Linked DNA regions of Hydrogenispora ethanolica. The protein of the gene in region 2 interacts with the protein of the main gene of each other region in a pairwise test. Links are inferred from orthologs where the notes say so. Each region holds a gene or a part of one and is shown on either strand. Other genes may lie near its edges.

The links.
Region 1: the proteins of obgE (region 2) and rplL interact in binary tests that used the Escherichia coli proteins (3 or more experiments, as listed by UniProt). The link is inferred for Hydrogenispora ethanolica from one-to-one orthologs.

The regions. Positions count from the first base shown.
Region 1 is NZ_SLUN01000065.1:394-4,899, forward strand. What follows is about bases 1,569-4,506. They hold rplL (50S ribosomal protein L7/L12), read left to right. Parts: upstream 1,569-2,820; coding sequence 2,821-3,192; downstream 3,193-4,506. Other genes in these bases: rplA (50S ribosomal protein L1), read left to right, coding at 1,569-2,072; rplJ (50S ribosomal protein L10), read left to right, coding at 2,274-2,798; rpoB (DNA-directed RNA polymerase subunit beta), read left to right, coding at 3,567-4,506. In the rest of the region: rpmG (50S ribosomal protein L33), read left to right, coding at 1-24; preprotein translocase subunit SecE, read left to right, coding at 45-263; transcription termination/antitermination protein NusG, read left to right, coding at 281-805; rplK (50S ribosomal protein L11), read left to right, coding at 877-1,302; more of rplA, read left to right, coding at 1,359-1,568. UniProt on the Escherichia coli protein: The binding site for several of the GTPase factors involved in protein synthesis (IF-2, EF-Tu, EF-G and RF3). Is thus essential for accurate translation.
Region 2 is NZ_SLUN01000022.1:81,521-89,906, forward strand. What follows is about bases 2,324-5,251. They hold obgE (GTPase ObgE), read right to left. Parts: upstream 4,463-5,251; coding sequence 3,185-4,462; downstream 2,324-3,184. Other genes in these bases: proB (glutamate 5-kinase), read right to left, coding at 2,324-2,496; EDC14_RS17010 (YhbY family RNA-binding protein), read right to left, coding at 2,499-2,804; EDC14_RS17025 (sensor domain-containing diguanylate cyclase), read right to left, coding at 4,546-5,251. Also shown: nadD (nicotinate-nucleotide adenylyltransferase), read right to left, coding at 1-37; EDC14_RS17000 (glutamate-5-semialdehyde dehydrogenase), read right to left, coding at 98-1,351; more of proB, read right to left, coding at 1,363-2,323; more of EDC14_RS17025, read right to left, coding at 5,252-5,652; EDC14_RS17030 (beta-ketoacyl-ACP synthase III), read right to left, coding at 5,766-6,725; transcription factor FapR, read right to left, coding at 6,736-7,344; EDC14_RS26850 (hypothetical protein), read right to left, coding at 7,416-7,562; EDC14_RS17040 (carbohydrate ABC transporter permease), read right to left, coding at 7,818-8,386. UniProt on the Escherichia coli protein: An essential GTPase which binds GTP, GDP and possibly (p)ppGpp with moderate affinity, with high nucleotide exchange rates and a fairly low GTP hydrolysis rate.

The DNA.
Region 1 (4,506 bases), on a different replicon or contig from region 2:
ACAAGCCATAAAGAGACCAGATAACCAATAGAGGGGTGAGGAGCGTGCAACAGCCCGTAAAAAAAGAAGCCCGGTTTGAAGGAGTCCAACGGTTTTTTCGAAACGTTTCCGCTGAACTTAAAAAGGTGAACTGGCCCAGCCGCAAGGAATTGACCACCTATACCATTGTGGTCATTGCCACGGTGTTGGTTGTTTCGGTTATCATCACGACTTGGGACTGGTTGTTGACCGTGATCTTTAAAGTCTTCGGATTCTACCGGTAGTAGCGAGGAGAAATCGGATGGAAAAGAATTGGTATGTCATTCATACCTATTCCGGATATGAAAACAAAGTAAAAGCGAATTTAGAACGGCGTGTCGAATCGATGGGGATGGAAGACAAGATCTTCCGCATTTTGGTTCCCACCGAGGAAGAGCTGGAGATTCGCGACGGGAAACGCAAAATTACCAAGAAAAAGATTTATCCCGGCTATGTCATTGTGGAAATGATCTTAACGGATGATTCTTGGTATGTTGTTCGCAATACCCCGGGAGTTACCGGCTTTGTGGGCTCCGGTTCCAAGCCGATTCCGCTCCAAGAGAAGGAGACCAAACTAATCCTGCACCAGATGGGGATCGATGAACCGCGGACCAAGATTGATTTCGAGGTTGGCGAGATTATCAAAGTGATCCGGGGACCGTTTGAGAATTTTTCCGGCTTGATCGAAGAGATTAACCCGGAAAAAGGGAAGATCAAAGTGAAGGTTTCGATGTTCGGCCGGGAAACCCCGGTGGAACTGGATTATCATCAGGTTGAAAAGCTTTAGGATTTCCGGTGTTTTAAAGTGGGAGGGTTTAACCCGTTATAACCACATCAAATTGAAGGAGGTGAAGGGCAATGGCTAAAAAAATTACGGCTTTCGTAAAACTGCAAGTTCCGGCTGGTAAAGCAAATCCTGCGCCACCGGTAGGCCCTGCCCTAGGTCAACACGGCGTCAACATTATGGAGTTTTGTAAGACGTTCAACGAACGCACGTCGAATCAGGCTGGAATGATCATTCCGGTTGTGATCACCGTGTATGAGGATCGTTCGTTTACATTTATCTGCAAAACACCCCCCGTGCCTGTTTTGATTAAAAAAGCCATTAATGTGGAGAAAGGTTCCGGAACTCCGAATAAGGATAAAGTCGGTAAGATCAGCCGGGCGAAAGTCCGCGAGATCGCCGAGCTGAAGATGCCGGACCTGAATGCCGCCAGCGTAGAGGCAGCCATGAGCATGGTCGCCGGTACGGCGCGCAGCATGGGGATTGTGGTAGAAGATTAGTCGCTTCAAACCGTGGGAGGAAGTAATTCCGTTATGACCACAAAGGAGGAAATGATATGCCGAAACATGGAAAACGCTATCAGGAATCCGCGAAATTGGTTGACGGCGTTAAGCTGTATGACCCGGCGGAAGCCTTGAATATTATTAAATCGATGCCAGTAGGTAAATTCGATGAGACGGTCGAGATTTCGATCCGTTTGGGCGTAGACCCGCGTCATGCCGATCAACAGATCCGTGGCGCCGTGGTGCTGCCTTTTGGTACCGGACGTACGGTGAAAGTGGCCGTCTTCGCCAAAGGCGAAAAAGCCAAAGAAGCCGAAGAGGCGGGCGCTGAGAAGGTTGGCGCCGAAGACCTGATTGAAGAGATTCAAAAAGGTTGGATGGACTTTGATGTGGCCGTGGCGACTCCGGATATGATGGGCGCTGTCGGTAAACTGGGTAAGATTTTGGGGCCGAAAGGCTTGATGCCGAACCCCAAGACCGGCACCGTTACTTTTGACGTTGCGAAAGCCGTAAAAGAGATCAAAGCCGGTAAGGTCGAATACCGGGTCGATAAGACCGGTATCGTGCATGTGCCCATTGGGAAGGTTTCTTTTGAAGCGGAAAAGTTGTTGCGTAACTTCCGGACGCTGATGGATGTGATCGTCAAAGCCAAACCGGCCAGCGCCAAGGGGACCTATATCAAGAGCGTGGTGCTTTCGGCTACGATGAGTCCCGGCGTCAAAGTTTCCCCGCAATCGGCCCAGTCGGCTGCGAGCGCCGAGCATTAAAATACGGAAGATTGTACTTCAACTGAATATTTGAATTCGCGCCATAGACAGTAGGCATCGGTAATTGAGCCGATTTAATGGGGAAACCCGCCTACCGAGGCTGGAATGGTTTTCACAGGGTGATAACAGACCTCCAGTTTAGCTATGGGGGTCTTTATTTTTTGTTTCCAAAGGTGATTACTTTTTAAAGGAGGTGTAAACATGGCAAGACCGGAAAAGGAAGCGGCGGTAAGTGAAATTCAAGAAAAACTGCAGAAATCCAAAGCAGTAGTACTCGCCGACTATCGGGGGCTGAATGTTCAGGAAGTTACCGAGCTCCGGAAGAAACTACGGGAAGCCGGCGTCGAGTATAAAGTCGCTAAGAACACTCTGACCAGCCGGGCGGCGAAGTCGGTTTCCATCGAAGGGCTCGATTCCTATCTGAGTGGCCCGACGGCTTTGGCATTCGGATATAACGACCCGGTTACACCGGCGAAAATACTCTCGAATTTTGCCAAAGATCACAAACACTTGGAGCTGAAAGGCGGTATTCTCGAGGGAAAGGTCATTGACTTTAACGCCGTCAAAGCGTTGGCTGATCTGCCTTCCCGCGAGGCATTGCTGGGTCAAGTGGCTGGTTTGATGCAGGCTCCGCTCCGTGGCATGGCTACGGTGCTTTCAGGGCCCATCCGCAATTTGGTTTATGCAGTTGAGGCGATTCGCAAGCAGAAAGCCGGAGAAGAATGATTATTAAAGGAGGATTCTATCGATGAGTAAAGTAAGTGAAGTTTTAGAGATCGTCAAAGGTTTATCCGTTCTGGAATTAAACGAATTAGTCAAAGCTTTTGAAGAGGAATTCGGCGTATCCGCCGCCGCTCCGGTTGCAGTCGCTGCTGCTCCGGCTGCCGCTGCTCCGGTCGCTGAAGAGAAAACCGAGTTTGACGTCCTGCTGGTGAGCGGCGGCGCCCAAAAGATCCAAGTGATCAAAGTGGTCCGCGAAGTAACCGGCCTCGGCCTGAAAGAAGCCAAAGATCTGGTTGACGGCGCTCCGAAGAAAGTCAAAGAAGGCATTTCCAAGGCTGACGCCGAGGAACTCAAGAAGAAACTCGAAGATGCCGGCGCTACCGTTGAACTGAAATAATCGGGTGTTGAAAAAGGGCTGGTTAATTTTCCGGCCCTTTTTTTATTTTTTCCTTGACAGGAAATTCTTACTGTGATATTATAATAATCTGCGAAGTTTGGCAATGGTTTCAAAAAAACTTTTTTAAACAGGTATAATCGCGGCTATAATATTAAAAATAAGTGAATGCGGGCTGAGGTTGCTGAAAAGTAGTTTGACGAATATTCCTTGAACAAAGATAGTGGCGAGGATAACTATTGTTACCTTGCTTTTGTCTGTTTTCGTAGGTACTCAGGCCCGGTTATTACTATTCTGAAGAGGTGAGTGGCTTGCAGGAAGCTGTCCAAAAACATCGTAACAGAGTGAGCTTCGCCAAGATCGAAGAAATCCTGGATATGCCGAACTTAATTGAAGTTCAGCAGAAATCGTATCAGTGGTTTTTAGATGAAGGCTTGCGTGAAATGTTCCGAGACATCTCGCCGATTCAGGATTTTACCGGCAATTTGGTCTTGGAGTTTATCGATTATGCGCTGGGCGATCCGAAATATCCGGTCGAAGAATGCAAGGACCGCGATGTTACATATGCTGCGCCGCTGCGGGTGCGGGCCCGGCTAATCAATAAAGAGACCGGCGAAGTGAAGGAACAAGAGGTCTTCATGGGCGATTTCCCGTTGATGACCGAGAAAGGAACCTTCATTATTAATGGCGCCGAGCGGGTTATCGTTAGCCAGCTGGTCCGTTCGCCGGGCGTCTATTTCGGAAGAACTCAGGATACCACCGGAAAATACCTATACTCCTCCAGCATCATTCCCAACCGTGGCGCCTGGTTGGAGTATGAATTCGATTCCAATGACGTGTTATATGTGCGGATCGATCGGACCCGGAAACTTCCGGTGACCATATTATTGAAGTCTTTGGGATTGGGCAACAACTATCAGCTCAATGATCTCTTCGAAGGCCACGAAGTTATCAAAAACACCCTGGAACGGGATAACACCCAAAACGAAGAAGAAGCTCTGGTTGAGATCTATAAACGGTTGCGTCCGGGTGAACCGCCGACGGTCGATAGCGCGCGTAGCCTTTTTGAGACGTTGTTTTTTGATCCGAAACGCTACGATCTGGCCTCGGTGGGACGTTATAAGATCAATAAGAAACTGGGCTTGAACTTCCCCGCCAAATCGACCAAACCGTATGTGGATGCCGAGGGAAACGAGGTTCCGGGCCAGGAAGCCGTAAAGACCTTAATGAAGGAAGATGTCATTGAGGTTGTAAAATACTTACTGAATTTGTTTGGCGGGGTCGGCGAGATCGATGACATCGACCACCTCGGCAACC
Region 2 (8,386 bases):
TCGGATCAAATGTGCCGCCCATCATTCCAAACATCATCTTTGTGTCAACTCCATGCCGAGATTGATCAAGACCCTAAAATGCCGGCTCAAGCGTCATTCATTTCCGAATCTGACCGTCGCCGTAAATAATATACTTAATGGTCGTCAATGCCTCCAGACCCATCGGTCCCCGGGCATGTAGCTTCTGCGTGCTGATGCCGATCTCCGCGCCAAAGCCGAATTCAAAACCATCAGTGAACCGTGTCGAAGCATTCACATAAACCGCGGCCGCGTCAATCTCGGCCAAAAACAAGCGGGCCTTGGCGTAACTGGTCGTGACGATGCACTCGGAGTGCCGGGTCCCGTAGCGGTTGATATGCGCGATCGCCTCGTGGACATCGGCCACGATTTTGACTGCCAGGATCAGATCCAGGTACTCGGTGGCCCAATCCTCTTCCGTGGCCGGCCGCGCCGCAATGAGCCGGCAAGTCTCAGGGCAGCCCCGTAGCTCAACCCCCGCTTTCTGGTAATCCTCGGCGAGCAGCGGCAAGATGCGCGGAGCAATGTCCCGCTGGACTAACAGCGTCTCCATGGCATTGCAGACGCCCGGACGATGCACCTTGGCGTTAAAGGCAATCCTACGGGCCATCTCCAGTTCGGCGTCGCCGTCAATATAGGTATGACAGTTCCCGACACCGGTCTCGATAACCGGAACCGTGGAGTTTTCGACCACCGCCCGGATCAGTCCGGAACCGCCGCGCGGAATGAGCACATCTAAATACTGATTCAACTTCATCAGCGCCGTGGCCGCTTCCCGCTCAGTCCGCTCCACCAAAATAACCGCATCCTCAGGCAGCTCCAAATCGGCCAAGGCTTTCCGGAGCGTTCCCACCAGCGCCTGATTGGAATGCAAAGCTTCGGAACCGCCTTTCAGGATCACGGCGTTTCCCGTCTTCAACGTCAGTCCCGCGGCATCCACCGTCACGTTCGGCCGCGCCTCGTAAATGATTCCCACCACGCCGAGAGGCACCCGTTGCTGGCCGATCTCCAACCCATTGGGACGTTTCCACATCCCGGTGACCTTCCCGATGGGATCTTCCAGGCTGACCAGCGTCCGCAGTCCTTCGGCCATGCCTTGAATTCGCTGGGGAGTCAACGTCAGACGGTCGATTAACGCGGCCGAAAGCCCTTTCGACTTGCCTTGTTCGACATCTTGCCGGTTCGCGGCCAGAATCGCTTCGCTTTCAGCGACGAGATAATCGGCCATCTTGATCAATAGTTGATTCTTACAGGTAGAAGATAACCGGGCCAGGATGGGCGCGGTCTGCTTAGCCCGCCTTCCGATTTCCGCGACATACTCCGCGATCTCCATTGCGATACCCCCTAGTTTAAAGCCGTAATCACCAGATTATCCCGGTGAATCACCTCATCGGCAGTTTTAAACCCCAGAATCATTTCGATTTCAATGCTTTTTTTGCCCATAATCTTCTGCAGATGTTCCATGCCATAATTGGTCAAACCCCGTCCGAGCTCCATTCCTTCGGAATTGACGACTTGAATCATATCCCCTTCCTCAAACTCGCCGTGCAGTTCGGAAATTCCCGAAGGTAACAGACTCTTCCCCTGGCGGAGCAAGGCCCGTTCCGCGCCGGCATCCACCACGACCGCGCCATTGACTTGGGGGCCATACGCGATCCACCGTTTGCGGCTGGAAACCACATTATGGGAGCTTAAAAAGGCCGTCCCCACCGGTTCTCCGTTGAATATCCGCTGAATTCTGGAAGGTTCGTTGCCATTCATTAATACCATGGAGGTCCCGGCGGCCGTCGCCATCTGGGCGGCCTCAATTTTGGTAACCATTCCTCCGGTCCCCCACGAGCTGCCGGCTCCGCCGGCCATCGCCCGGATATGCTGGTCAATCTCGACCACTACCGGAATGAGTGTGGCCGAATGGTCTTTGCGTGGATCGGCGGTGAATAAACCATCCACATCCGAAAGGAGGATCAACAAATCGGCTTCGATCAATCCGGCCACTAAAGCCGAGAGCGCGTCGTTCTCGCCGATCTTCAGTTCCTCAGTGGCCACCGTGTCGTTCTCGTTGATGATCGGGATGGCCCGGTATTGCAGCAACGCCAGAATCGTATTCCTGGCGTTCAGGTAGCGTTTTCGATCGCTGATGTCATTACGGGTCAATAGAACCTGCGCCACGATCGGTCCGTATTCGGAGAAGAGTTTCTCGTAAACCTGCATCAACAAGCCTTGGCCAATGGCCGCCATTGCCTGCCGCTCAATAATGGAGGATGGGCGTTCGTTGAGGCCCAGGCGGCCCAGACCGGCCCCGACGGCTCCGGAGGTTACCAAAACCACTTCTTTGCCCTGATTTTGCAGATCGGCCAATTGGCGCACCAACTGTTCCATGCGGTTCAGATTGAGCTTACCGCTGGCATGGGTTAAAGTGCTGGTACCGACCTTCACCACGATCCGCCGTGCTTGCTGTAAACGGCCCAAATAATCCACTTTCATCCCTCCCCGGAAAGGTCGATCCTGGGGGAACGGCCCGTCTCCGGCGGACGATAAAAAAGAATATTCCTGCCGATAACCTGCACCACGTCGGCGCCAGTCGCCTCCGCCAGTTCCGAAGCGGTCTCCCGGGTATCCCACTCGGTATGCGGGAGCACTCTGCCCTTCACCAGTTCGCGGGCAGAAAGAGCTTGATCCAGCTGCTCGATGGTATTGGCGGTAATGCCGCCTTTTCCGACAATGAGGATCGGTTCCAATTCATTTCCCATGCTTCGTAAGATACTCCGCTGCTTGCTCGTTAACAAAACTTTAGCCCTCTCTCTCTTTACCTTTGCACGATATGGAAGAATATCAACTCTTTCTTCGAAAATGTAGTTCCGTCGGCTCGCCCGGTCTACGGTGGGCTTGCCGATATTAGCCAAAATTATAGCATATTTTGGCGAAGAACGCTAAAAAAAAGTGAAGCCGGAAGCTTCACCCATTGTTTAACCGATTTTGTCTTTACGAATTTGGCGACGGTGGTTTTCATAGCTGGGATCGCCTTTGCGCCATGAACTGTTGGGTCTTTCGCGGACAACCGCCGTTTCGGTGACGATAAATTCGTTTCGGGCGGTACAATAATAGATCGCCTCACCTCTTCGACAATTCCCACACTCCAAACAAAGCACCGTTTCACCCTCCCGTTTTAATCTTCACCGGAATACGTAAACTCAAAATCGCCAATCCGAACCAGATCACCTTCTTTGACTCCGGCGTTCACCAAGGCTTCCTCGACGCCCCATCGCTTTAACAACTTTTGCATGCTGCGGACCGACTCGTCGTTTTCCAGGTCGAAACGGGCGATTCGCTTGGTTAAAGCGGCGTTTTCAACGATATAGACGGACCCATCCCTCAGCACTTGGATCTCGGATGTTTCACCCGCGGGTTGAAGAGGGGTCAGCGGTTCCGGGAGAGGAACCGCCGCTGCTTTCGGCAGTTCGTCCAACTTCTGAATGATCATATTCAGTAGCTCGTCGATTCCGGCTCCGGTGGCTCCAGACAGGGAGTATACGGGAACCGGCGCCAGTTTCGCTTGAAATTCTTCAAAATTGGCGCGGGCTTCCGGCAGATCCATTTTATTGGCGACAACCAACTGCGGCCGGTGCGCCAAATCGGGATTGTACAATTCCAGCTCCTGGTTGATCTGCAGATAATCCTGATAGGGATCGCGCCCTGAAAAGCCCGAGAGATCCACCAGCTGGATCAGCAATCGCGTTCGCTCCACATGGCGTAAAAACTGATGGCCTAGGCCAACTCCTTGATGAGCGCCTTCGATCAGACCGGGAATATCAACCGCCACAAAGCTCCGTCCCTTATAGTCCACCACCCCCAGATTGGGTGTGAGGGTGGTAAACGGATAGTCGGCGATTTTCGGGCGAGCCGCCGAAATTTTGGAGATCAGCGTCGATTTCCCGGCATTGGGAAAACCGATTAACCCAACATCGGCAATGAGCTTCAACTCCAACTCCACCCATAACTCCGAGCCCAGCTCCCCTTTTTCCGAGAAGCGCGGCGTCTGGCGGGTCGGAGTTGCAAAGTGAGAATTACCACGTCCGCCACGACCGCCCCGCAAGATTACAAATTCAGCTCCGGGAGTCGTCAAATCCGCAATCAACGCTTTGGATTCCGCATCTCGAATGATCGTTCCGACTGGAACGGGAATTCGCAAATCTTCGCCATCTTTTCCGAACCGGTTGACCGCCTCTCCGTTGCCGCCATTGCCGGCCTTGAAATGATGCTGATACCGAAAATCGCTGAGTGTCGACAGATTGCTATCCACTACGAATATGATATGACCGCCGCGTCCGCCATCCCCTCCATCGGGACCGCCGCGGGAAACATACTTTTCACGCCGAAAACTGACTGCTCCGGAACCGCCTTGTCCCGATTTCAAAAAGATTTTTGCATAATCTAGAAACAACAACTACACCTCATTAATTATTATTCGACGACTATCCGGAATTATCCTTTCCAGAATAATGGAAGTTTGGACTGGTTTTTGACGAATCATGCGAGTTCTTGGTGTAGGATCACCTTGTTTCGCCCATCGTTTTTAGCCCGATACAAAGCCTCGTCAGCTCCGCCAATTAGGTTTTCGATCTCTAACAGAAGCTGCTCGTCATCGAGCAGTTTGGAATGATCGGATGTTTCGGAGAGCCCATGGACTCCAAAACTGGCGGTAATGGCTAACTGTTTGTCGGCGCAAAACCGTCGTTTGACAATGTTTCCCCGCAAACGTTCCGCCAATATCATCGCATTCTCGGCTGGAGTTTGAGGGAGTAAAATAACAAATTCCTCGCCGCCAAAGCGGCAAGCGACATCATATTCCCGGACCGATTTTTTGATGAAATCACCAAATTCGGTCAATAACTGATCGCCGACCTGATGACCGTATTGTTCGTTGACGGACTTAAAATAGTCCAAATCGACAAAGAGAATGGATAACGGTTGCTTAAAGCGCCGGGCCTTTTTGATCTCTTCCCGAATGCGCTGCATCAAAAAGTTGCGGTTGTATAAGCCGGTCAGCGGATCGGTGGTCGCATGCTGATAGAGTTTGGAAAGATTCACGTACAAGCGCGCATTCTCAAGTGCCGTCTCCTTGGTCACCTGATAGAGACGCGCGTTATCCAGATGCACGGCTATCCGGGGAGCGAACGCATTTAACACCGCAAACTGGTTTTGGGTAAAAGCATCCTGATCTTTAAAAAGGATGATCAATCCGAGCAGTTTGCTCTGGACGCTGAGCGGAATCATCATCAGGCTGCGATAAAATTCCGCCATTCCTTTTAATTCCGGAGCATCGGGAAGCGATTCATGCAAGCCATTCAGTATTAAAGCCTCTGGAGTCCTGACGGTTCTTTCAAGAACCCCGTCGGGCTGGCGCAACACTTTGGTGACTCCATTGATATGGGTCGTCGGAATGCCGCTGATCGTTTTGATCTTCAGTTCGTTGGGAACCGTTTCGATCCAATACACGATACCCGATACCGCTGCGGTTTCTCGGATTACCGTGTTCAAAATGTTCTTGGATAGATGAGCAAAATCAAGCTCTCCATCAAAAACATTCTCCAATTCAAAAAGTCTCTGATAAAAATCAATGTTCGCTGAATCCATTGTCAATATTAAACCACCCTTCTATCCATACCATAATATCGGCATGAATAGAGGATGGTTTAACAAATTTTCACTTCGCTCGAATCTCAGCAACGAAAGAATCGGAACCGAGGTTACCACTGGATCAAAGCAGCTCCCCAACTGAGTCCGCCGCCGAAGGCTATCAACATCACATAATCGCCTTTCTGGAACCGGTGCCAATTTTCGTGCAAGGCCAAACCGATCGATGCCGAAGAAGTGTTCCCGTATTTTTCGATATTGCTGATGAACTCGATATCGCCAATGGAAAAATCTTTACCGGCCGCGATAATCCTTTGATTGGCCTGGTGTGGAATCACGTATTTAATCTGTTCCGGCTTAATCCCTACTTTAGCCGGCACCGTCTCCAACAGTTCTTTGATTTTGCTTACCGCAAATTTAAAGACCACTTTGCCGTTCTGGCGAAAATAATAATTGGAACGCCGGTCCTGCAGCAAATCGTTGATTCCGCCAATCACTACTTCTTGGGACATCGAGGGATCGGAGCCGAGTTCGGTACAGAGCAGCAAATGTTGGGGGCGATCGCTGGTGACCACCGCGGCAGTGGCGCCATCACCAAAAAGCACGCAACTGGAACGATCCGAATAGTCCGTAACCCTGGAGAGCTGTTCGCCTGCTGTAACCAGTCCGTAGCTGAGATCATTTCGGGATTTGAGAAGGCTTTCGGCCATTGCCAATCCAAAAACAAAGCCGGAGCATGCGGCATTCAGATCGAAACAAAAACCATGGTTGGCCCCGAGTTCGCGCGCGACCTCACAGGCTTGGGCCGGACTGAAGCGATCCGGAGTAAGGGTAGAGGAAACAATAAAATCCAGCTTATCCGGGTCCAACTCAATGGTATCACAGGCCATCCGGGCAGCTTTGGTCACAATTTCATAAATATTTTCTTCCGGCCGCAGGATATGCCGTTCCCGGATTCCAGTGCGGGTGGTTATCCACTCGTCGGTGGTATCGACCATTTTTTCCAAATCGGCGTTGGTCAACAGTTTTTCGGGAACCGCGGCTCCGATCGAAGAGATTCCAATTTCTTTCATTGTACTCCTCCTAGTCTTCGTCTTTTAATAGTTTCAAATAATGGGCCATTTCCAACGACATGCCATGAATCACGAAAGTCCCTTTGCAGACAATCTCTTCTTTACAGCGGACGATCACTTCAATGAAGAAGCGATGTCCTCTTTTCTCCAAGATTTGGGCCTTGGCAATCAGCTTTTCCCCGGCGCGGACGGTCCGCAAGAAATCCAGCTCCGCCTTGCCGGTGACAGCCACCTGGGCCGCAGCCACCGCGTTGGCAAGGGTGTTGGCCATGGCAAAAATAATATGGCCTCTCACGATATTGCATTTCTCAAGGCACATGGAGCGATCGGTATCGAGAAAGGATAACCCCTTCTTTCCGGGCTCGATCTCGATCAATTCGCCGACAATTTCCCGATTCGCCAGCGATTGCGAGACCCCAAAGAATTGGGAAGCCATCTCCCTGGTACGTTTGCGAACTTCGGGAATGGCCAACTCCATGCGGTCCAAACGGACCGTCGGAATACTCACCTGGAGAATCTCCGCCAGTTCCTCATCGGTGATGAAGGGATTTTGACGGATCGCATCCAGAAGCTTGCGATGGCGTTCGTTTTTTTTCATGATTTTAGGGTTGCTAGACATGATCATCCTAAACAATTTATTATTACCTGATAATAATTTTAACTCACTTCACTGATTTATGCAACCAATTTTTAGATCTTTCTTGCGTCATGGATTCTTGAGAGTAAAAATCCAAGCGCCATTATTATTCCCCAATTTTCAGGGAGTGTGAAACGAAATGCTCCGGCCGCGCCGCGCTCATCCCATCGTTCAGCCGGCTTGTAAAGCTCTTCTTCCATCCTTCACGCCTTTCGTCCAGATCTTTCATTACTCAGTCTTTGGATAGCATTCCCGAAAGAGCGGAAAACCGGCCCTTTGCTTCGGAGAGGTTGCCGGATTTTTCCGGACGAGCGTCCGGGAAAATCCGGCAACCCTTCAAAAAGAAACGGCCCGTCCGCAGCGTCATGCCTCGGACTTGGCCGTGTTTCACCTGAAATATACTATCTTCAATCCCCGGTCCCCGAGAAAACGTCTCGGAGTCCGCGCTAATCGCCCTAACCCTTCAATGCTCCCGTAGCGATACCTTCCTGAATATTTTTTTGAAAGATCAGATAGACGACGATCACCGGAATGACCGCCATAAAGTTCCCGGCCAGAATCAGCTCCCAAGAAGTGCTGTAGAGTGTATAAAACGACTGGGTCGACAGGATCAAGGTATAGTTGTTCTGATTGGAGATAAACACCAGCGGCAGCATAAAATCATTCCAAATCCAAATAATCTGCAGCAAAGCCACTGTGATATTGATCGGCTGAAGCATGGGAAAGATAATTTTTCGAAACGACTGCCAGTAGCTGGCCCCATCGATCAACGCCGCCTCTTCTACCTCCTGAGGAATCGTCTTCACAAAACCATGATAGAGGAAGATGGGCATGTTGATCCCCACCCCGATGTACACCAGGATCACGCCCCAGATTTTATTGAGGATATGCAATTGGGCGGAGACTTTGACCAACGGAATCATGATGACGGAAAACGGGATCATCATCGATGAGATAATGAGAAAAAAGATCACATTGCTAAGCACCGTTTTGGTCCGGGAGAGCTTGTACCCGGCCATCGAAC